One region of the Luteibacter sp. UNCMF366Tsu5.1 genome, then DNA from elsewhere that is predicted to be linked to it. Evidence: predicted binding sites of a transcription regulator. Region 1 holds the regulator's gene; each other region holds the start of a gene.

The links. The regulator sigma-54, encoded in region 1, starts transcription at its own class of promoters, with help from an activator protein. The targets are predictions, from matches to a motif close to TGGCACGNGCNTTGC.
Region 2: the regulator sigma-54 is predicted to act here: its motif matches at 5,075-5,089, upstream of fliD (flagellar filament capping protein FliD).
Region 3: the regulator sigma-54 is predicted to act here: its motif matches at 5,048-5,062, upstream of BT115_RS06790 (flagellar basal body-associated FliL family protein).

What each region holds. Positions count from the first base shown of each region.
Region 1 covers NZ_FPIS01000001.1:1,711,334-1,718,869, forward strand. Annotated here, with positions in the region: gene lptA (lipopolysaccharide transport periplasmic protein LptA) at 1-256, shown strand, start outside; gene lptB (LPS export ABC transporter ATP-binding protein) at 261-980, shown strand; gene BT115_RS07680 (RNA polymerase factor sigma-54) at 1,081-2,568, shown strand; gene raiA (ribosome hibernation-promoting factor, HPF/YfiA family) at 2,688-3,035, shown strand; gene hprK (HPr(Ser) kinase/phosphatase) at 3,145-4,095, shown strand; gene rapZ (RNase adapter RapZ) at 4,116-4,997, shown strand; gene BT115_RS07700 (PTS sugar transporter subunit IIA) at 5,036-5,428, shown strand; gene BT115_RS07705 (HPr family phosphocarrier protein) at 5,421-5,690, shown strand; gene ptsP (phosphoenolpyruvate--protein phosphotransferase) at 5,722-7,476, shown strand.
Region 2 covers NZ_FPIS01000001.1:1,543,313-1,550,848, reverse strand. Annotated here, with positions in the region: gene flgL (flagellar hook-associated protein FlgL) at 1-185, shown strand, start outside; gene BT115_RS06865 (hypothetical protein) at 1,006-1,746, shown strand; gene BT115_RS19050 (flagellin N-terminal helical domain-containing protein) at 1,968-3,302, shown strand; gene BT115_RS06855 (flagellin N-terminal helical domain-containing protein) at 3,611-5,038, shown strand; gene fliD (flagellar filament capping protein FliD) at 5,176-6,531, shown strand; gene fliS (flagellar export chaperone FliS) at 6,552-6,968, shown strand; gene BT115_RS06840 (flagellar protein FliT) at 6,965-7,258, shown strand; gene BT115_RS06835 (PilZ domain-containing protein) at 7,286-7,536, shown strand, end outside.
Region 3 covers NZ_FPIS01000001.1:1,531,932-1,539,467, reverse strand. Annotated here, with positions in the region: gene fliF (flagellar basal-body MS-ring/collar protein FliF) at 1-330, shown strand, start outside; gene fliG (flagellar motor switch protein FliG) at 344-1,333, shown strand; gene BT115_RS06810 (FliH/SctL family protein) at 1,333-1,995, shown strand; gene fliI (flagellar protein export ATPase FliI) at 1,992-3,353, shown strand; gene fliJ (flagellar export protein FliJ) at 3,353-3,787, shown strand; gene BT115_RS06795 (flagellar hook-length control protein FliK) at 3,840-4,943, shown strand; gene BT115_RS06790 (flagellar basal body-associated FliL family protein) at 5,136-5,630, shown strand; gene fliM (flagellar motor switch protein FliM) at 5,647-6,663, shown strand; gene BT115_RS18650 (hypothetical protein) at 6,969-7,124, shown strand; gene fliN (flagellar motor switch protein FliN) at 7,514-7,536, shown strand, end outside.

The DNA.
Region 1 (7,536 bases):
GCCGATGGACGGCAAGGCCGCCAACATCGACTACAAGATCGACCAGGATTTCGCCGTGCTCACGGGCAAGGCGGAAGTCCACCAGCCGGTCAAGGGCAGCGCCGAAGGCGACAAGCTCACCTACAACACGAAGGACAGCACGATGACGGGCGAAAGCAACGGCGGCGCCCCCGTGCACATGACTTTCCAGCCGAAGAACAAGACGCCCGGCGCCGCCCCGGCGACCCCGGCGGCACCCGACAAGAAGAAGCCCTGACCCGATGCTCTCAGCCCAAGGCCTGCAGAAGCGCTTCCGCGCGCGCCAGGTAGTCCGCGATTTCGCATTCTCCATTCGCGAAGGTGAAGTGGTGGGTCTGCTCGGCCCCAACGGTGCCGGCAAGACCACCTGCTTCTACATGGTAGTCGGCCTCATCCAGGCGGATGCCGGGTCGATCAAGCTCGACGAGCAGGACATCACCGGCCTGCCCATGCACTCGCGGGCAAAGCTCGGTATCGGCTACCTGCCGCAGGAAGCCTCGGTGTTCCGTCGGCTCAGCGTATCGGACAACATCCTGGCCGTGCTCGAACTGCGTGACGGCATGTCCCAGAAGCAGCGCGAAGACGAGCTGGAAAGCCTTCTCGACGAACTCAAGATCGCCCATATCGCCGAGCAGAAAGGCATCAGCCTGTCCGGTGGCGAGCGTCGTCGCGTCGAAATCGCCCGCGCCCTGGCGGCGCGCCCGCGCTACATGCTGCTCGACGAACCGTTCGCAGGCGTGGACCCGATCTCCGTTGGCGAGATCCAGCGCATCGTCCGCCATCTGAAGGAACGCGGCATCGGGGTGCTCATCACCGACCACAACGTCCGCGAGACCCTCGGCATCTGCGACCGGGCGTACATCCTGAACGACGGCGAGGTCCTCTCCCGGGGCACACCTCAGCACATCCTCGCCGACGAAAAGGTGCGCGAGGTGTACCTGGGGCGTGAATTCCGTATCTGACACACGCGTCGCATTCCGACGGGTGGCCTAGCCGTAACGGTGCTGGTTTGCGCGGCCCGTAAGGGGTTACGATGGCTGCGTAACCCAAAGCGCCGAAGGCATGAAACCCGGACTTCAGTTTCGCCTCCACCAGCAGCTCACGCTGACCCCGCAGCTCCAACAGGCCATCCGCCTGCTGCAGTTGTCACAGCTTGAGCTCGAGGCCGAACTCCGCCAGATCGCGGAAAGCAACCCGCTGCTCGAATTCGCGGAAGACGCCGAGGCCGAGCCGGAGGCGGAGGGCGAGGCAGACGAGGGTTACGAAAGCCCTGAGTTTCTCTCGCGCGAGCAGCAGCCCACCAAGGCGTCGAAAGAAGACGAGGAATCGACCGCCACCCCGTCGGAAGAACTGGCACCCGAGTGGGAAGACGACCGTTTCCACGGTGAAGCAGGCGACTACGCGGGCTCGTCCTCGCGGACGGGAGGCGTCGACGAAGACGGCTTCGAGCCTCAGAACGCGGCGCCGGAAAGCCTTCAGCAACACCTTGAGTGGCAGCTCAATCTGTCGCAGTTCTCGCCGCGCGATCACGGCATCGCCATGGCGATCATCCATGCGCTGGACGAGGACGGATACCTGCGTGACGGGGTGGCCGCTGTCGAAGCCGCCCTGCCCGCTCAACTGCATGCCAGCGCCGAGGAAATCGAAGCGGTGCGGCAGCGCGTACAACGGTTCGACCCGACCGGCATCGCCAGCCTCGATCTCCGCGATTGCCTGTTCTGCCAGCTGTCCCAGTTCTCGTTCGAGACGCCGCATCGCGAACTCGCGATCCGCATCGTCAACGAGGAGCTGGAGCTGCTGGCGCGCAACGACGCGGCGAAGATCGCCCGCCGCCTGAAGGCGCCCGAGGCAGACGTTGCGGCAGCCGCCGCCCTGATCCGCAGCCTGGACCCGCGGCCCGGTGCGGCACTGGATGCCACGCCCGTGGAATACGTGGCGCCGGACGTCTACGCACGCCGGGAGAACGGACGCTGGCAGGTCAGTCTGAATCCGGATGCCCAGCCGCGCCTTGGCCTCAACCAGCACTATTGCAACCTCATTGCCCGCGCGCGCGGCGACGACGCCACGTGGATGAAGGGCCAGCTGCAGGAAGCCCGTTGGCTGCTTAAGAGCCTGCAATCCCGTGCGGAAACGCTGCAGAAGGTGGCGGAGGTGATCGTCCGGCGGCAAAGCGCGTTCCTCGACTACGGCCCGGAAGCCATGCATCCGCTCGTGCTCCGCGAGGTGGCCGAGGAAGTGGGCATGCACGAATCGACCATTTCCCGCGTCACCACCCGCAAGTACATGCACACGCCACGCGGCACCTTCGAGCTCAAGCACTTCTTCTCCAGCGGTGTCGCCACCGAAGACGGCGGCAGCGCATCGGCCACGGCCATCCAGGCCATGCTGCGCAAGCTGATCCTCGCCGAAGACGCGCGCCGCCCCCTGTCCGACCAGGCCCTGGCGGAAGAACTGCATCGACGCGGCATTCAGGTCGCCCGCCGTACGGTGGCCAAGTACCGCGAAGCGATGCGCATCCCCAGTTCCAGCGAACGTATTCGCGCCAGTTAACGACCGAGGGAACCCCACAGCACACCCACGGTCCCACAGATTCAGGCTAGAGAGGCGGTGTTTCCGCCGCCTCGATCTCGTCGCCGCGAGGCGGCACCCTCAGCAAGAAGGAGGCGTCAATGCAAATCCAGATCAGCGGCCAGCACATCCAAATCACCCCGGCTCTGCGTGAGCGCGTGGAACAGCAGATCAGCCGCTTCGAACGCCTTTTCGACAACATCAAGGGCCTCGACGTCGTTCTTTCCGTGGACAAGAACGAGCACAAGGCCGGTGGCACCCTGCATTGCGCCGGTACGCGGCTGCATGCGGACGGCATTGCCCGGCTCGAGGACGACAACAAGAACGACACGATGTACACGGCGATCGACGCCATGATCGCCAAGCTCGCGGACCAGCTCCGCAAGCATAAGGAAAAGCTCAAGGATCACCACAACAGCGAGGGGCGCGACGCCCGCGCAGCGAGCTGAGCCCCGCCGGGCAGACGCCCGGCCCGCCGCCCCACCGCCCTTGATGGCACAATAGGACCCAGGCCGGCACGCCTTGCGTGCCGGCCTTTCCATCTCAAGGGACCCAAGCGTGGACCGGCTTACCGCCAGACAACTCTTCGACGGGGTACACGAGCGCATGGCCTTGCGCTGGGTGGCGGGCATGCGTGGCGAGTCGCGCGTCCTCGAACCCAACGCCAAGCAGAGCCGCCGCCCGTCGCTGGTGGGCTACCTCAACGTGATCTACCCCAACAAGGTGCAGATCATCGGTACCGAGGAGCTCAACTACCTCGATGGCATGGACTCCCGCCAGCGCTGGGAAGCGATCCACAAGATCGCCGCCTACCAGCCCGCTGCGCTGATCGTCACGAAGGATCAACCGATCCCGTCGGACCTGCGCGAAGTGGCGGAAGAAACCGATACGCCGCTGTGGCAGAGCACCAAGCGCGGCCACGAGCTGCTTACCTACCTGCAATACCACCTGGCGCGCACCTTGGCGCCGCGGGTGACGCTGCATGGCGTGTTTCTCGAAGTGTTCTCCATCGGCGTGCTCATCACCGGCGAGCCGGGTTCGGGCAAGAGCGAGCTTGCGCTGGAACTGATCAGCCGCGGTCATCGCCTGGTCGCCGACGATGCCACCGAGTTCACCCTGATTGCACCCGACGTCATCGACGGCGCCTGTCCGGAGCTGCTGCAGGACCTGCTCGAAGTGCGCGGTCTCGGTGTGCTCAACATCCGCGAGATGTTCGGCCACACGGCGGTGAAACCGTCCAAGTACCTGCGCCTGGTGGTCCACCTGAAACCGCTGCGCGACGGTGAGGAAACCGACGCCATGACCCGACTCACCGGCGATGTCAGCCGGCGCAACGTGCTCGACGTCGACGTGCCCAAGATCACCATTCCCGTCGCGCCCGGCCGCAACCTCGCGGTGCTGGTCGAGGCCGCCGTGCGCAATCACGTTCTCAAGAGCAAGGGCATCGACCCGGCACAGACCTTCATCGATCGACAGGCGCACCAGATGCGTCGCTTCTCCCCGTGGTGACCTCCGTGACTGACGACCTCATGAATCCGATCGTCGACCCCGACGGCATCCATCTGGTGGTGCTTACCGGCATGTCCGGCGGCGGCAAGACCGTGGCGCTGCGCGCACTTGAAGACCTCGAGTTCTATTGCGTCGACAACCTGCCCGCGGAACTGATTCCGCAACTGGTTGCCGCCGTGAGCCAGGGCGAGCACGGGCCGCGTCGGCGCATCGCCGTCGGCGTGGACGTTCGCAATCGCCGGGTCGATCTGTCGCGCATGCCGCACGTGCTCTCCGAGCTGTCGACGGCCGGCGTACACGTGCATCTGATCTTCCTCGACAGCCGCGACGACGTCCTGATCAAGCGCTATTCGGAAACGCGCCGTCGCCATCCGCTGGCGGCGGAAAAGCTCTCCCTGGCCGATTCGATCGCCCAGGAGCGCAAGCTGCTCCGGCCGCTGGTGTCGATCGCCGAGAAGGTCATCGATTCCAGCGACCTCAACGTCCACCAGTTGCGCCGGCTTTTTGCCACCGGCTACGCGGCGGCATCGGACGGCACCACCATCCTCTTCGAATCTTTCGCCTACCGGCGGGGGCTGCCTTCCGACGCGGATTTCGTCTTCGATGCGCGCTGCCTGCCGAATCCCCACTGGGATCCCCGGCTTCGTCCGTTCTCCGGCAAGGATCTCCCCGTCCGGGAGTTTCTCGACGCGAACCCGCTCGTGGGCGAGTACTATGCCGACGTAGCCCGGTGGCTGGACACGTGGCTGCCGCGCTTCGAGGGGGAGGACCGCAGCTACGTCACGGTTTCCATCGGCTGCACCGGCGGACGCCACCGCTCGGTTTATCTGGTCGAGAAGCTTGCACAGCATTTTCGCTCCGAACGCGGCAACGTACTGACCTTCCATCGCGAGCTCGAGTGACCCATGATCCTGCCCAAGCCATTACGAGATACCGGGCGATGAGCGTCGGCGTCCTCCTCATGACCCACGAAGCCGTCGGCAAGGCGCTGATTTCGGCCGCCCGCCACGTGATGCCCAAGCTGCCGCTCGAAGTGGACGCCGTCGAGGTACCTCCGAGTGCCGACCCGGACGTCATGCGCACACTTACCGCGCACCATGCCCGAGAACTCGACCACGGCGAAGGCGTGCTCGTGCTAGCGGATCTCTATGGCGCCACACCGTGCAACATCGGCCTGTCGCTCAGCGAACTGGGCGTGCATCTGCGCTGCGTATCCGGGCTCAACCTGCCCATGCTGCTGCGCGTCCTCAACTATTCGGAAAAATCGTTGACCGAGCTGGCCGAGATTGCAGCCAGCGGCGGTCGCGGAGGGATATTCATCGATCATGCTTGAACGGGACATCGTGGTATCCAACCGGCTCGGCCTTCACGCGCGAGCGTCCGCCAAGCTCGTACAGCTCGTTTCGGGATTCAAATCGACCGTCTGGCTCATCAGCCGCGGTCGCGAAGTCAACGCGCAGAGCATCATGGGCGTGATGATGCTGGCAGCCGGCATCGGTACGGCACTCACCGTTCGCGCCGAAGGTGAGGACGAGGAAGCGGCGGTCCAGGCCGTCGTCGATCTCTTCGACCGCAAGTTCGACGAAGGCGCCTGAGCATGGACTGCTCGCCACGGCCGAGGTCTCCATGAGAATCGTGCTGAAAGGCACCCCTGCCGCACGCGGTATGACGCTTGGCCGAGCGCGCCTCGTCCAGCCGAGCATTCTCGCCGTCGACATGCGTATGCTGGAAGACGCCGAAGTCGGCCCCGAGATCGAGCGCCTGCACAAGGCCATCGATACGGCCCGCACGGAACTCCGCGAACTGCGCGGCAAGCTGCATGGCGCCCTCGCCCGCGAAGTCGGCGACTTCATCGATGCGCACAGCCTGCTGCTCGACGACGAAGAACTGCTGCGCGGTCTCGATGACCTGGTGTCCGTCGGCCATTACACGGCCAGCGCCGCGTTGAAGATGCAACGCGACCGGCTCGCCGCCGTATTCGACGCCATGAACGACCCGTACCTCAAGAGCCGCGGCGAAGACATCGACCAGGTCATCGGACGCGTCATGTCCGCGCTCAACCAGCCTTCGAGCCGCGAAGAGCGCAAGCTGGCCTCGCGCGTCGGCGAGATCGTCGTCAGCGATACCGTGGCGCCGGCCGATATGGCAGGTATGGCCGGTCAGGGCATGCTCGGCGTCATCGCCAGCGCCGGCAGCATCTATTCGCACAGCGCCATTCTGGCGCGCAGCTTCAACCTGCCGATGCTCGTCGGCACCCGCGATGCGCTCGCCACGATCAACGACGACGACCTCGTCCTGATTGATGCGGAACTCGGCGAGGTCATCGTGCATCCCACGGCACAGGATCTCGCGCGATACCGGCAATGGCAGCGCCAGGCCGCCGCCGAAGGTCGCCGCCTGGCGGCGCTCGCCACGGCGCCCACGCTCACCCGCGATGGCGCGCACGTGCGGCTTTACGCCAACGCGGAACTGGCCGGCGACATTACCCTCGCGCGCGCGCGCGGCGCGGATGGCATCGGCCTGTACCGCTCCGAATTCCTGTTCCTGCGCCAGCGCGGTCTGCCGTCGGAAGACGAACAGTTCGCCGCCTATCGTGACGTCGTGCTGGGCATGGGCGGGCTTCCCGTCACCATTCGCACGCTCGACCTGGGTGCCGACAAAGCCGATTCCGCGGGGCTCGCGCTACGTGGCGAGGAAAATCCGGCTCTGGGCGTACGCGGCATCCGGCTGTCCTTGCGTTACGCCGACATCTTCAGCGTGCAATTGCGCGCCATCCTGCGCGCCGCCTGCTATGGCCCGGTGCGGATCCTCATTCCGATGGTCACGCATCTGGGCGAACTCACCGCGGTTCGCAACCTGATCAAGAAGGCGCGCGAGGATCTCGCACGGCAGGGTCAGGAGTTGCCAGAACGACTGGACATCGGCGCCATGATCGAAGTCCCGGCAGCGGCAATCAGCGTCACATCGATTCTCGCGAAGGCCGACTTCCTCGCCATCGGCACCAACGATCTCGCGCAATACGTCCTCGCGGCCGATCGCAACAACGATGCACTCGACGGCATCTACGACCCGCTGCAGCCGGCATTCCTGCGCCTTATCGCCCATGTGATTGCCAGCGCACGTCGCGCGAAGAAGCCGGTGAGCCTTTGCGGTGAGATCGCCGGCGACACGCAGTTCACCGCCCTCCTCCTCGCCATGGGCCTCGAGGAATTCAGCATGCACCCTGGGCAGCTTCTCCAGGTGCGCGACCGATTGACCAAGCTCGATTGCGCCGCCCTGCGTCGCGCCGCGCCACGCCTCTTCCGTGCGCACACGCGCGACGAAGTCGAAGAGCGCCTGCTTGAAGTCGTGGCGAAACAGGAAGGTTGCGGCGAAATCTGATCCGGTTTCGCCTTGTGCCGGTCTAGCGCATGCTGGCCTGCTTCTTCCGCCCTCGCGGAT
Region 2 (7,536 bases), 170 kb from region 1:
TCGACCAGCAGAAAGCGATCGGCGACGACACGAAGCTGCAGTACGACACCACCCTGTCCAATCTGCAGGATCTCGACTACGCCAGCGCAACGAGCCAGTTCGTGCAGCAGCAGACCGCGCTGACCGCGGCACAGCAGGCGTTTGTGAAGATGCAGAATCTGACGTTGTTCAATTATCTGAAGTAGTCGGCAGTCAACGTACTCGCCGGCTATTAACGGCGGACGAAGGGCAGTCCAGCAATGGATTGCCCTTTTTTTTGCGAAACGGGTGCTGGCATCGGACGGTGAGGTGGCGTGGTGTCTTGTCTACCGCGCTGGGGTGGTGACGATGCGCGTCTCTCATTAGATGCGTGAAGCTTACAACTCCGCTGCGTTCGCGCTTTCGTAATTCACCTCATCACTGTCGTGGTTCCTGAGTCAGCACCTGACGGCAATCCTCCGTACTTCAATCGATGATCTCCTGCCACATTGGTCAACGGAGAGTCTCTTATGAGTACGCATGGATGGTGGCTGGCGGCGTTCGCTAGCGCTGCATTGGGTTTTGCTTTGCCGGTACACGCTGGCCCGCCGGTTACTGTGACTTTCCAACACCTCGGAATGCCGAATTCGCCTGACGCTACCTTGCTAGCGGTCAGTAAGAACGAATTCGATACGTACGCAAACGCCGTTACGGAGCCTGCTGAGTCAGTAAGTGCAGGGGGTGCCGATCAGTACGAAGTGGAAAGTCCGATCTCGCCGGATGTGAACTACGTCGTTGTCCGGTACCGCATGGGGCGCAAGACGTGCGTCTTCGCTTCTACCTACGTGAACGCGTCCAGCTACGGGGGATTAAGCCGGCCGAGGTGGACCAAATCGGCGAAGGCCAGCGGAGGTGCTATCTGCCAGGCCGCGATTACCTCGACAGACATGGCTACGCACGCGTGGTCTGTGAAATTCACGATGAAGTGAGCCGGATGGTTCACGACACATGTCCCCGTCTGGTCCACGCGAATCCAAGAGGCACCGAATGACTGCTATTGCATCCAATGACAACGCTCAGCCGATCGTGGGTCGGCCGATGAGTATCAAACGTTCTGGCCAAGGCGGTTCGGCCAAGGAGAATGAAGGCGGGAGGGGGACGGGTGCTTCAGGGATGACCCTATCCGCTCTCGCACGTGAATTGAGTGAGGCAGCGTCCCGAGCGGCGTCGGGACGTTGGGCGGACCGCCATTCTCTTGGTGCGCACGCCATCGCTTTGCGTCAGCAGATAACCGGGGATGGGTATTTTGCCAACAAGGCGGCCCACGACGCCGAAGTGCCTGACAGCAGCGATCCCGACCGTTTGGAACGATCCATCGTAGCGACGGCCTTCGTCAATGGACGAGGAGCCAATCCGTTCAGTGGCATGACGCGGGACCAGCTCGCGCTCATTGCCTATGACGATAGCGGCGCCTTCACGGTCAATGAGCGCAGGGCCGCTTGGTCGGAAGCCCAGGCCCAGCAACAGGTCTGGAAGCGGGCAATCAATGCGAGAGCGCTGGACGAATACAATCGCACGGGAAAAATCGTCGACGTTATCTCCGAGGTCTTGTCTCACCTGGAGAGCTTGCCCGCCATCGAGCAGGCGCAATATCCCGCCGCTTATCTGAATGGATTGCGCGCGCGCTTGGGTGGTGTAGATATTCGGGGCGGCAGCTGCGCGCCAGCATCCCTGGCTGAGTTGCTGATGCGTTGGGACGATTCGAAGACTGATGAAGTGTCGACGTAAATCGTCATAGACGTGGTTCCGCTCGGCCATCCTCACCTTCGTGCCAGCTTCTTCCATGGATGACGCCGAGCGGCTCGTAATCCGACAACAACGCCATCCTTCGCCGTCAACAATACGCCGGCACCAAGTCGATCTCCTCTAGCGGCAATCACATGGCCGCGAACACGCAACGCCGTCGCGATTCCTGTGGCGTGTTCGCATGGAAGAGGAAGGACATCGACATGGCGTTTCACATCAATACCAATATGGCGTCGTTTAACGCGCAGCGCTCGCTGCGGCTGACGCAGGCCAGGCTGGCGACGGCCTATCAGCGTCTGGGTTCCGGCATGCGCATCAACAGCGCGAAGGACGATGCGGCGGGGCTCGCCATCTCCACGCGGTTCACGACGCAGATCCATGGACTGGCTCAGGGGCGGCGCAATGCGAATGATGGCATCTCGCTGGCGCAGACCAGCGAAGGCGCGCTGGATGAAGTGACGAACAACCTGCAGCGCATCCGCCAGCTCGCACTGCAGTCGCTCAACAGTTCGAATTCCGCCGAGGATCGCAAGGCGCTGAACGCCGAGGTGGCGGTGCGTCTCAGCGAGATCACGCGCATCGCCACACAGACCAGCTTCAACGGCATGAAGGTGCTCGACGGCAGCGGCGATAGGTTGTCCTTCCAAGTCGGTGCCAATATCGGGGAAACGATCGAAATGGGTCTCGACCAGAGCATGCGAGCTGACAGCGTCGGGCACCTTGCCAGTGGTGTCGTCGATCTCAGTGCCTTGTTTTCCTCCAAGGCGGCCCAGGCCATGCCAACCGACTGGTCCGCCGCTCAAGGTGCGGCCCTGGGCACAAAGACGTACCTTGGCGTCGACGTGGATTGGGCGGGCTATACCGGAAATAGCGCGGCCGAGGCCAAGAAGTTCCTTGAGACGGCGCTGGGTGCCGACTACAAGGTGACGATCGATAGCAAGAGCAGTGACCTCAACATCGAACGTGTGCGCGGTACGCGACTCGAGCTGGCGAAGGGCGATCTGAGCTTTGCGACCGAGTCCGGCGAGCAGGTCGATATCGTGGGTTCGTTCCGTAGCGTTCAGCAGGTCGCCGATGTACTGAATGCGAACGGCCGGGCCGGCATTTCTGCTTTCGTCGCAGCGGATGGAGCACTGCACTTCAATTCGAAGTCCGCACTGACCGTTTCCGGTGCCGAAGCGACCAAGCTTGGCTTTGCGTCGAACTACGATATGGACACGTCGACCTCGTTGGCCGATGGCTCGGTGCTCACCAAGGACGCTGCATACAAGCTCATTGCGAGTGCCGACGCCACGCTGGAGACCGTGAGCGCTGTGCGCTCACAACTCGGTGCGGTGCAGAACCGTCTCGAATCGACGATTCAGAATCTCGACAACATTCGCGGGAACCTCACCGAAGCGCGAACCCGCATCAGGGAAGCGGACGTGGCAGAGGAGGGGGCCGAGAAATCCATGGCGATGATTCTTCAGCAGTCCGGCATGTCCGTGCTTGCGCAGGCCAATGCATCACAGCAACTGGTGCTCAAGCTGCTCGAATGATCGTTAGCGTTCTTATCGAGATGCATGGAGGGAGCCGCAAGGCTCCCTTTTTTTTGCGAGCCATTCAGCACAGTGAAATTATTCCTAAACCCCGAGCCGATCCGGCCGATAAGTTCCCCCGACAGAGCCAGGGGCTTCACGCCTACACGGCCCTGATCAAGAAAGTTGTTGACAGGTAGAAAAAGTCCTCAAGTTTCCCCTCGGCGCGCCGTAAACCTCTCTGAGGCGGAAGGCTTCCCCAGGGAACCCCGCCGGACTAAGCCGCACAACTTCCGGCAATTCGGTTCCGCTTACCAAGGATCAATCCCATGGCTCTGACCATCAACACCAACATCATGTCGCTGAACGCTCAGCGCAACCTGGGCGCTTCGCAGACGAAGCTCGCTTCGGCCATTGAGCGTCTGTCGTCGGGTAACCGCATCAACAGCGCGAAAGACGACGCCGCCGGCCTCGCCATTTCGACCCGCTTCACCACGCAGATCAACGGCCTGAACCAGGCGGTCCGCAACGCCAACGACGGTATCTCGCTGTCGCAGACCACCGAGTCGGCGCTGGACGAAGTCACGAACAACCTGCAGCGCATCCGTGAGCTGGCCGTGCAGTCGACCAACGCGTCGAACTCGGCGAGCGACCGCGCCGCACTGGACTCCGAAGTGCAGCAGCGTCTCTCGGAAGTGACCCGTATTGCCACGCAGACCAACTTCAACGGCATGAAGGTCCTCGACGGTTCGGCCAACCAGCTGAGCTTCCAGGTCGGTGCCAACGTCGGTGAAGTGATCACCGTTGGCCTCGACAAGGGCGTGAAGGCCAACCAGGTCGGCCAGCTCGCTACCGGCTCGATCGGTGGTTTCAAGGCTGCCGCCAACACGGCCGGCGTCACGACCGCTTCCAGCGTCATCGCTGACTACACCGCGAACTTCTCCATCACGGTTGACGGCCAGACCGCCGCCGTGACCGGCGCCACCGATCAGGCGAGCTTCCTCACCAAGCTGAACACGGCGCTGGCCGGCGGCACCTCCGGTGCGACCGCCAGCTTCGACGCCACGAACCACCTCGTCCTCACCAGCGGCACCACGGGCAAGGCTTCCACCGCTCCGGTCGTTGCCGGTACGGACGTCGCCCAGCTCGGCACGCTCAAGACCGTCGATGGTGTGGACGCCGGCTCGGCCGCTCCGGTCACGCTCGGTAACGTCACCCTGCAGGTCGGCAGCAACCCCGCTTTCAGCCTGTCCGGTACGTACAACACCGCGCAGGACCTGGCTGACGCCGTCAACGCCAAGTCGGGCGACGGTATCAATGCCTACGTGGGTTCGGACGGTGCGGTGAAGTTTGCCTCGGCCTCCACGATCACGGTGGGCGGTACCGCTGCCGACATCACGGCCTCCGGCCTGACGGCTGGCGCGATCAACGTCGCCACCACGACCACGCTGGCCGACTCCAGCATCAAGACGGTCGATGGCGCCAACGACACGATCAACCGCGTCGATGCCGCTCTCCAGTCGATCTCGGACCTCCGTTCGAACCTCGGCGCCGTGCAGAACCGCTTCGAGTCCACGATCTCCAACCTGCAGAACATCTCGCAGAACCTGACCGCGTCGAAGTCGGCCATCACTGACGCCGACTTCGCCCAGGAAACGGCGAACATGTCCTCGGCGCAGATCCTGCAGCAGGCCGGCGTCTCGGTCCTGGCCCAGGCCAACCAGAGCCAGCAGATCGTCCAGAAGCTCCTCCAGTAACAGGATGAGCGAAGAGGTCCGGGGTAACCCGGACCTTGGCAGGGTAATTGCTTAGTTGTCACGGCTGGCGTTCGCGAGAGCGCCAGCCGTCGACAAATTGGCGCCCAGGGCAGTGAGGCGTCTTCAAGGAGAGCTTCATGGCCACCAATCCAGTCAGCATCGGTTCCAGTTCCATTGACGTCGCCACGATCGTCAGCGGTCTCGTTGCGAACAAGCGTAGTGCGCAGGACAAGCAGGCCGCGGCCGATAAACAGGCCACTACCACCCAGATTTCCGCGGTGGGCAATTTCACCTCGTCGCTGACCAGCCTGCAGACCGCGATCAAGTCCCTCACGGACGGCACCGCGTTCACCACGCAGACGACCTCGGTCCAGGATTCGACGGTCCTCTCGGCCAGCGCCGACAACACCGCGCAGCCCAACAATTACAACATCGTCGTCAGCAAGCTGGCCACGTCGCAAAAGACTACGTCCACCGCGTTCACGGACTCCAAGACCGCTGTCGGAACGGGCAATCTCACCATCGCCATCGGCAGTAAGTCGATGAGCCTGGACATCGAAGCCGGCGCGAACACGCTCGAAAACATCCGCGACGCCATCAACAAGTCCAAGGACAATCCTGGCGTCAACGCCAGCATCGTCACCGGTACGGATGGTGCGCATCTTGTGTTGACGTCGGCGGCCACCGGCAAGGCCAATGCCTTCACGGTCACCAGCAGCGGCGGGGACGGCAATCTCGCGCAGTTCAACTTCGATCCGACCACCGGTACCACGCCGACCCCGGCGCAGGATGCCGAGTTCACCATCGACGGCCTGCCGGCAACGAGTTCGTCCAACGTCGTCACCCAGGCGATCGATGGCGTGACCCTGTCCCTGTCGAAAGTCGGCAACAGCAGCGTCACCATCGCCAACGACACAACGGCGGTGAGCACGGCGCTCGGTTCGCTTGTCAGTGCCTATAACTCGTTTATATCGACCTATCAGACGCTGACCAAGTACGACGCCACCAACAACCAGGTCGGCGCGCTGATTGGCGATGCCACAGTCAATTCCATCAAGAGCCAGGTGTCCTCGCTGCTCGGTTCGCAGGCCACCGGCACCACCAGCGGCCCGACGTCGCTCAGCAATCTTGGCGTCTCGTTTCAGGTGGACGGTACGCTCAAGCTCGACACCAACCAGCTCAACAAGGTGCTTGCGCAGAATCCGAAGGAGACCCGCAACCTGCTCAGCGGCGATAACGGGATCGCGCCGCAGCTGGACAAGCTGATCACCAGTTGGACCTCGACCACCGGCATCCTCACTCAGCGCACGGCCAACCTGAACCAGAAGTCGAAGGACCTGGACGATCAGGCCACTGCCTTCAACCAGCAGATGGACGACTATGCCGCTCGCCTCACCAAGCAGTACTCGGCGCTCGACGCGATGATGACCAAGCTGGCGGGCACCAGTAGCTATCTGCAGCAGCAGTTCGACGCGCTGACGGCGAACAAGTAGCGGTAACCAGGACTCAAGACATGGCACTCGGATATTCCCAGGGCGCAGGCGCCTACCAGCAGGTCCGTACGCAGGGCGGCATCGAAACCGCCGATCCGCACGGGCTCATCACCATGCTCATGGATGGCGCGCTGGAACGCATGCGCTTCGCCCGCGGCTGCATCGCCACGGGCAATGTGGCGGGCAAGGGCGAAGCGATTTCGAAGGCACTGGAAATTGTCGGTGGCCTGCAATCGGCGTTGAATCCCGAGGTGAAGACGCCGCTGGTGAATCAGCTCGACGCGCTGTACGACTACATGAGTCGTCGCCTGCTCGAAGCCAACGTGCACAGCGACCCCGAGGCGCTTGACGAAGTCAGCCGTCTGCTCGGCCAGATCCGCCAGAGCTGGGTGGCCATCCCTGTCGAGGCACGCCAGGTGGCCGGAGCCGGGGCATGACCGAGGTCTGGTGCGATCTCGATCGGGCGCTGGTCCTGACCGAATCGATGCACGCAGCGGCCAGCGAGAGTCGCTGGGACGATCTCACCGAACTCGAAGCACAGCGCGAGCCCGTGCTGCGCGCGGGCAGCATGCGGCCCGCGCCGGAAACGCTCGAAACCTTGAAGTCCATCATGCTGCTGGATGGCCTCATCAAGGATCTGGTCTCGGTCGCTCGCGACGAAGCGGCGGTGGCCTGGGAAACTTCCCGCCGCGTGCGCCGCGCGGTGGCCGCGTATAGTTCGTTCTAAGCGGCGGCTTCGGCAGGAGTGAAACGCATGAGCGACGAAGGCTGGAACGCATTTTCGGACCGGGTCGCCTGGCAGGCGGCATTTCACGCCACCTGCGATGCCTGCCCTCGGCCCGATGCGGCCGCCCTCGCGCTTATCAACGACCGAAATGCCAGCGTTCTCGTCGCCGTGTCCGCTCTCATGGACCGGCGCAGCGACAGCGTCGAGGACGACAGTCCGCTGACTCAGGAAGTGGCTCGCCTCGATGCGAAGCTCAACGTCCTTATGGAGATCGTGAA
Region 3 (7,536 bases), 180 kb from region 1:
CTTGATCTGATCAAGCAGGGCCTCGGTGTCATGATCGCGCTCATCGTCGGCTTCTTCGTCCTGCGTCCGATTCTGAAGGGCTTGCTGAAGCCGGCGCCGATCGTCATGAACAACGCCGCGCTCGCCGGGCCGATGCCCACGGTGTCGGTCATGGTCGATGACGACGACATGACGCCCGATCGCGTCAGTACCTCGTCCCAGGCCCAGCTCGGTTCCCCCGCGCTACTTGCCTACGAACAAAAGGTCGGCCTTGCCAAGCGCATGGCTGCCGAAAATCCGAAACAGATGGCTCAAGTCGTGAAGAGCTGGGTATCCGACGATGGCAGCTGAGCAGAAAGAGGCCCTGACGGGCGCACAGAAAGCGGCGATCCTGCTCCTCACGCTGGGTGAGGAAGATGCAGCGTCGATTCTGAAGCACCTCGGCGCACGCGACGTGCAGGCCGTCGGTACGGCCATGGCCGCACTGAAGAACGTCACCCGCGAGCAGGTCGACCATGTGTTGACCAAGCTGCAGGAAGACGTGGGTCAGCATACGTCGATCGGTGTCGGTACCGAGGATTACATCCGCCGCATCCTCGTCAATGCACTGGGTGAGAACAAGGCGGGCGGTCTGATCGATCGCATTCTCCTGGGCCGCAGCAGCAAGGGCCTGGAATCGCTCAAGTGGATGGAGAGCCGCGCCATCGCCGAGATGATCGGCCAGGAACATCCGCAGATCATCGCGCTGGTCATGGCTCACCTGGAGGCCGATCAGGCCGCCGAGGTCATCGGCTACCTGCCGGCGCGTACGCGTAGCGACGTGGTCATGCGTATCGCCACGCTCGACGGCGTGCAGCCGCATGCGCTCAACGAGCTCGACGAAATCATGGAGCGTCAGTTCTCCGGCAATTCGACCAAACTCAAGTCTGCAAACGTGGGTGGCCTCAAGGCCGCGGCCGATATCCTCAACGCGATGGAGACGGCGCGCGAAGCCGAGCTGATGGCGTCCATCCGCGGCATCGACTCCGGCCTCGGCGAGCGCATCGAGGAGCTGATGTTCGTCTTCGACGACCTGGCCGAACTCGACGATCGCAGCATGCAGACCCTGCTGCGCGAAGTACCCTCCGCTCGGCTCATCACCGCCCTCAAGGGGGCCGAAACCGCCATTCGCGAGAAGATTTTCGCCAACATGTCCAAGCGCGCCGCCGACATGTTGCGCGACGACCTCGAGGTCAAGGGCCCGGTTCGCCTTTCCGAGGTGGACGCGGCACAGAAGGAAGTGCTCGCCACCGCGCGGCGTCTTGCTGACGCCGGGCAGATCAACCTGGCGGGCGGCGGCGAAGAATTCGTCTGATGAGCCTGACTTCCATCCTCACCCGGGAGCGGGTCGCCAACTTCGAGCGTTGGGAGCTTCCCGTCGTCGGCGCGCCCGATGTGCGCGAAGCGGAAGAGGCGGTCGACGAAGGCCCGCAGCGGCCCACGGTTGCCGAGATCGAGGCGATCGAACGCCAGGCTCGTGAGGAAGGCTTTCATGCCGGCCTCAGCGAGGGCAGGGCGATGGCCAAGCGTGAACTGGAAGCGCAGGTCGCCCGGCTCGATGCCTTGTTCGCCGCGGTGGAGCGCCCTTTCAAAGATCTCGATGACGACGTCGCGGGCGACCTCGTCGCGCTGGCGACGGTCATCGCCGAGCGCGTGTTGGGTTTCGAGATCGCCACGCGTCCCGAGACGATCACCGAGGTCGTGCGGCAGGCCGTGGACGTCCTGCCGGCCGCGTCGAATCACTTGAAGATTCATTTGCACCCTGCTGACGCCGCCATCGTGCGGGAACATCGTTCGTCGCTGGATCACGAAGGCACGGTCGTGGACGATGCGACGCTGGAGCGCGGCGACGTGCGCCTGGAGAGCGAGCATTCGCGCCTCGACGGGCGCGTGCGTACCCGGCTTGCGGCCGTGATCGACGGACTCCTGCAAGGCCAGTTTTCCGCCGACTCTGCCGACGGCGCGGAGTCACCGTGAGCGGGGATCGACACGTTGCCGCTCGGCATGCGCGCTGGCGCGAGACGATCGCGGCACAGCGCGCAAGCGCAGAGCACGTTCGCCCGTTGCAGGCCGAAGGCAAGTTGCGCCGCGTGGTCGGGTTGACGCTGGAAGCCGTGGGCTGCGAGGCGCCCGTGGGCGCTCGCTGCATGGTCGCGGGCGCTGACGGCAAGCAATTGGAAACGGAAGTCGTCGGTTTCTCCGATGGGCGGCTGCTGCTCATGCCGACGGGCGAGATGCACGGTGTGCTGCCCAATGCCCGCGTCATACCCGTGGCTGCGGTGTCCGGTGTACCGGTCGGCGATTCGCTGCTCGGTCGCGTGATCGGCTCCGATGGCGCGCCACTGGATGGACAGGGGCCCCTGCTCGCGCGCGAGCGCACGCCGCTGCGCCGCGAGCCGATCAATCCCATGCTGCGCCAGCCGATCGATACGCCATTGGATACCGGCGTGCGAGCGATCAACGCACTGCTTACCGTTGGCCGCGGTCAGCGCATCGGCCTGTTCGCCGGCTCGGGCGTCGGTAAGTCGACGCTGATGGGCATGATGACGCGCTTCACCAATGCGGACGTGGTAGTCGTCGGTCTGATCGGCGAGCGCGGCCGAGAAGTGAAGGAATTCGTCGACCACACGCTGGGCGAGGAAGGTCGTCGCCGTGCCGTGGTAGTGGCTGCCCCCGCCGATGCGCCGCCGTTGTCGCGCCTGCGCGGCGCTCAGGTGGCCACGGCGGTTGCCGAACATTTCCGCGATCAGGGCAAGCGCGTGCTGTTGCTCATGGATTCCCTGACGCGTTACGCCCAGGCACAGCGCGAGATCGCGCTCGCCATCGGCGAGCCGCCGGCCACGAAGGGTTATCCGCCGTCGGTGTTCGCGATGCTGCCGGCGCTGGTCGAACGCGCGGGCAACGATGCCGAGGGCCGCGGTTCCATCACCGCGTTCTATACCGTGCTGACCGAAGGCGACGATTATCGTCACGATCCCATCGCCGATTCCGCCCGCGCCATTCTCGACGGCCATATCGTGCTTTCGCGCGACATGGCCGAAGCGGGCCATTACCCGGCGATCGACGTCGAGGCGTCGATCAGCCGCGTGATGCCCGCGGTGGTCACGAAGGAGCACATGCGTTCCGCGCAGCGTTTCCGTCAGGTCTATTCGGCGTATCGCCAGCAGCGCGATCTCATCGCCGTGGGCGCCTATCAGAAGGGTAGCGATCCGCGCACCGACGAGGCCATCGCGCTCTATCCGAAACTGTCGGCCTTCCTGCAGCAGGAGACCGATGTGCCGGTCAACCTCGAAGAGGCTCAAGCCGGTCTCGCCGACGTCACTCAGGTGAACTGATGCCCTCCCGCGCCGACCGCCTTCAACCTGTCGTGGACCTCGCAGCCGAAAAAGCCGAGGACGCCACCCGCGCGCTCGCCACACAGCAGCGCGCGCTTGCGGATGCGGAACACCAGCTGGTGGAGTTGCGTCGCTACCGCAACGAATACGCCGAGATGCCAAGTGGCATTGGCGTAAGTGCGTTGCTCAACCGGCAGCAGTTCCTGCAAAAGATCGATATGGCGATCGTGCAGCAGCTGGGCGAGGTACAGCGCCGCGAGCGTGCGCTCGAACGCGCTCGCGAGGACTGGACCGCGGCCCGCGGCCGCGCCAAGGCACTGGATTCGGTCACCACGAAATACCGCGAGCAGGAACGCAAGAGCCAGGATCGCCGCGAACAGGAACAGGCCGACGAACGTTCGCAGCACCGTCGTCCGACGCGAAGCGACGCTTGATGTGTCCGACCGGCCACCTCATCCCCATGCACGCATTGAACGGGTACATCGCATGAACAACGCCACGCTTGCTCTCAACATCGCCCGCCCGCCGGCTCCTGCCGCTGCTGCGACGCCGACCGCGGCCGGTCGCGAGCAGGAGGGCGGTGCCTCCACGAAGCGTTTCGACGCAGCGTTGGATGCGGCTCATGCGGACGCGCACGCGCCGCGAGACCAGGCGCGCGACGCGCAGGACACGAAGACAGCCCCAGCGGCTCCTGCTCAGGCGGCCGCCAATGCGAAGGCGGACAAGGAACCCGACGCGAAGCCTTCGGATAAGGAAGCGTCCGCCGTGGACGATCCGTCCATTGCCGCGACAATGCTTTCACTGATCGGCGTGCCGGCGAAAGCGGTCGACGTGGCCGCTGCGGCGCTGGGCGTCACGAAACAGGCGGGCGCCGCGCTCGGCATGCCTGGCGCCGCCGCGCCGTTGGCTGGCGCACTCGCCGCGGGCGGCGATGCCGCCGGTGCGGTTGTGCCGGACGCGACCGCCGCGCTGCTCGACAAGACGACTCTTCCGGCTGCGGGTGTAGCAGGTGCGGCTGCGGGTGTGGTGCCGCCATCGTTCGCGGCGTTGCTGGCGACGCAAGGCGGTGCGGCGGCATCGAAGGACGACAATGGCCCCGTCGTCGACGCTGCCAATAGCCCGATGCCGCTGATGCATACGCCTGACCTTGGGAACGCCGCGCCGGTGATGCAGGTGCAGGCCACTCAGGCGGCCACTACACCGCAGTTCGCACAGGAACTCGGTGAACAGATTGCCTGGATGGGCTCCGGTCAGATCAAGGAAGCACGCATCAAGCTGCATCCGGAGGAGCTGGGCAGCATGGACGTTCGCGTCCACCTCGACGCGGGCAAGGTCAACGTGGCGATTCTGGCGCAGCATCCTGCGGCGGTGCATGCCGTACAGCAGACGCTTTCGCAATTGGACAGCATGCTCGCCCATCATGGCCTCTCCCTGGGGCAGGCGGACGTGGGGCAGCGTCAGGGCGGCGAAGCCGCGGATGGGCGCAGCGACGGTTCGCAGGGGCAGGGCGCCGAGCCGGGCGCATCCGGCGCCGCAGAGACGGTCGCTGTTTCCTCCGTAAGCCGCAGCCTTCTGGACGAGATCGCCTGACGCTTGCCTGACGTAAAACCGTCGGTCGTCAAATTTTCGACCGACAATCCTTCGGGCGGGAACCGCGAACCGCGCTGTGGCGCGCCCCTGTCTCTCGGTGAGCATGGCACGCGGTTTGCAATACGATTCGCGAGGCCCAGGCGCCGAGTCGCCCGGGCCCATTCCATTCGACAGGCAAGAGGTTTTCCCCGCATGGCTGCTGTACCCGACGAAGTGACCGAACAGGCACCCAAGAAAAAGAAGAAAGGCCTGCTGCTCATCATCGGCGCGCTGGTGGTCCTCGCTGCGGGTGGCGCGGGCGCCTGGGTCATGCTCAAAGGCGGTCACGCCAAGGGTGCGGAGAACGCCGCTGAAGCGGCGAAGTCCAAGCCGGCGTTGTATCTCCAGCTCGATCCCGCCTTCGTCGTCAACTTCCAGGACGAGAACGCCCTGCGCTTTCTGCAGATCGGCGTGAACGTCATGTCGCACGACCCGGAAGCCATCGCTGCGGCGAAGCAAGCCGATCCGGAAATCCGCAATGCACTGCTGATGCTGTTCTCGGCGCAGGACGTGAAAAGCCTGTCCGACGTGAAGGGCAAGCAGAAGCTGCAGGCTGCGGCGCTCGCGGAGATCCAGAGGGTACTGAAGGAAAAGATCGGCCGCCCCGGTGTGGATGCGGTCTATTTCACCAGCTTCATCATGCAGTGACGGGAATCACTCGGCCATGAGCGACATCCTCACCCAGGAAGAAATCGACGCCCTGCTCGCAGGCGTGGAAGGTGGCGCGGTCGAGACCGAGGTCGAGCTGCCGCCACCCGGTGGCATCCTCGATTACGACTTCACCCAGCAGGACCGCATCGTTCGCGGTCGCCTGCCCACGCTGGAGATGGTCAACGATCGTTTTGCCCGGTATTTCCGCGCGAATCTCTTCAATGTGTTGAGAAAGTCGTGCGAAGTGTCGGTGCTCGGCGTGAAGATGACCAAGTTCAACGAGTACGTGCACTCGCTGGCGGTCCCGAGCAATCTGAATCTCATTCGGATCAAGCCGCTGCGCGGTACTGCGCTGATGGTGTTCGAACCGCGTCTGGTCTTCACCGTGATCGACAACTTCTTCGGCGGCGACGGCCGGTACCACGCCCGTATCGAGGGTCGTGACTTTACGCCGACCGAAAACCGGGTGATCCAGATCGTGCTGCAGGAAGCCTTCGGTGCGATGGCCGAGGCCTGGGCGCCGGTCTTGAAGATGCATTTCGAGTTCTTGAATTCCGAGATCAATCCGCAGTTCGCGAACATCGTGAGCCCCACGGAAACCGTGGTGGTTTCGCGCTTCCACATCGAACTGGATGGCGGTGGCGGCGAAGTCCATCTGACGCTGCCGTATTCGATGGTCGAGCCGATCCGCGAATTGCTCGATGCCGGCGTGCAGAGCGACCGTGCCGAGCGCGACGATCGCTGGATCCAGAACCTCCACGAGGAAATCCTCGATGCGGAAGTCGAAGTCACGGCGATGCTCGCGGAAGCGCGGCTGACGATCCGGGATTTCCTTCACCTGCGTAAGGGCGACGTCATCCCGATCAGTCTTCCCGAAACGGCCACCATCTTTGCCGAGGACGTGCCGGTCTTCCGTGGTCGCATGGCGAATTCCAACGGCAACAAGGCGATCCAGTTCGAATCGCTGCTGCGTCGTAGCGCCCCGCGCTCCACGCCGGTTCCCGTCCAGCCGGTGACCGAGCCGGCTTGATCAACTGTGCCGCGGTCGACCGCGGCACAGCCGCAACAAACAAAGCCTGGGGCCGAGTACTACAGTACGGGCGGCTCCCGCTTACATACATAGCACCTGAGCCTCCGTAGCTTTCTCGCGCTCTACAAGCGGTAGAGAATTCAACCGGAGGTGATGATGCGCAACGTGACACTTGAAGAATCTCGGCGCGTCGATCCGATGATTGTTCAACCATGGATCATGCGTGGGCACCCGTGATGGTTGCCTCGGGAGCAACCGCCAAGCGGCAAAGGCGGCCTTCATGGATCAAGGAATGGATGGTGTGTATGTCCGTGTTCCTGCTGGCTCAAATTGCCAGCTATGAAGGCGGCTTTTATCAAAACCTTAAGCATGACGTCGTTTTCTGGTTCATCGGCGCCGTGGCCTTGACGATGGTAGGGGTGGTAACCGCCATCTTCTTCAAGAAAAACGCTGCCCGTTGATATCCGGTGGTCCGGGCGGCTCGGCCACCCCGACTATGCAACGTCCCTGACGCCACCCGCCATCCGTCGATGGCGGGTGGCGTCCTGCGTTCCGGGCGAGCTTTCCGCCATGTGACGCGTCAATGCCCCGTCATGGTGACTAACTGCCGTCGAGCGTCAGGTTTCCGTCTGCCCTCCTGCGTCACCTTCCGTTCTCGACCTCGCCCTGGCGTCCAAGTGACTGATTCAGCGCAGAAACGTGCGATTCACGCGGCGCAGACATCGTGGCACGCCGCTTGCTTCAAGGGGATAGCAACCCGCCATACCCTCTCTTACACGGAACGGCCATGAACGAACCCACCATCCACGAAGAACTCGACAACGGTGCCGAGGCGTCCATCGCCGCCACCATGGGCCTCGGCAGCGAGGTCAA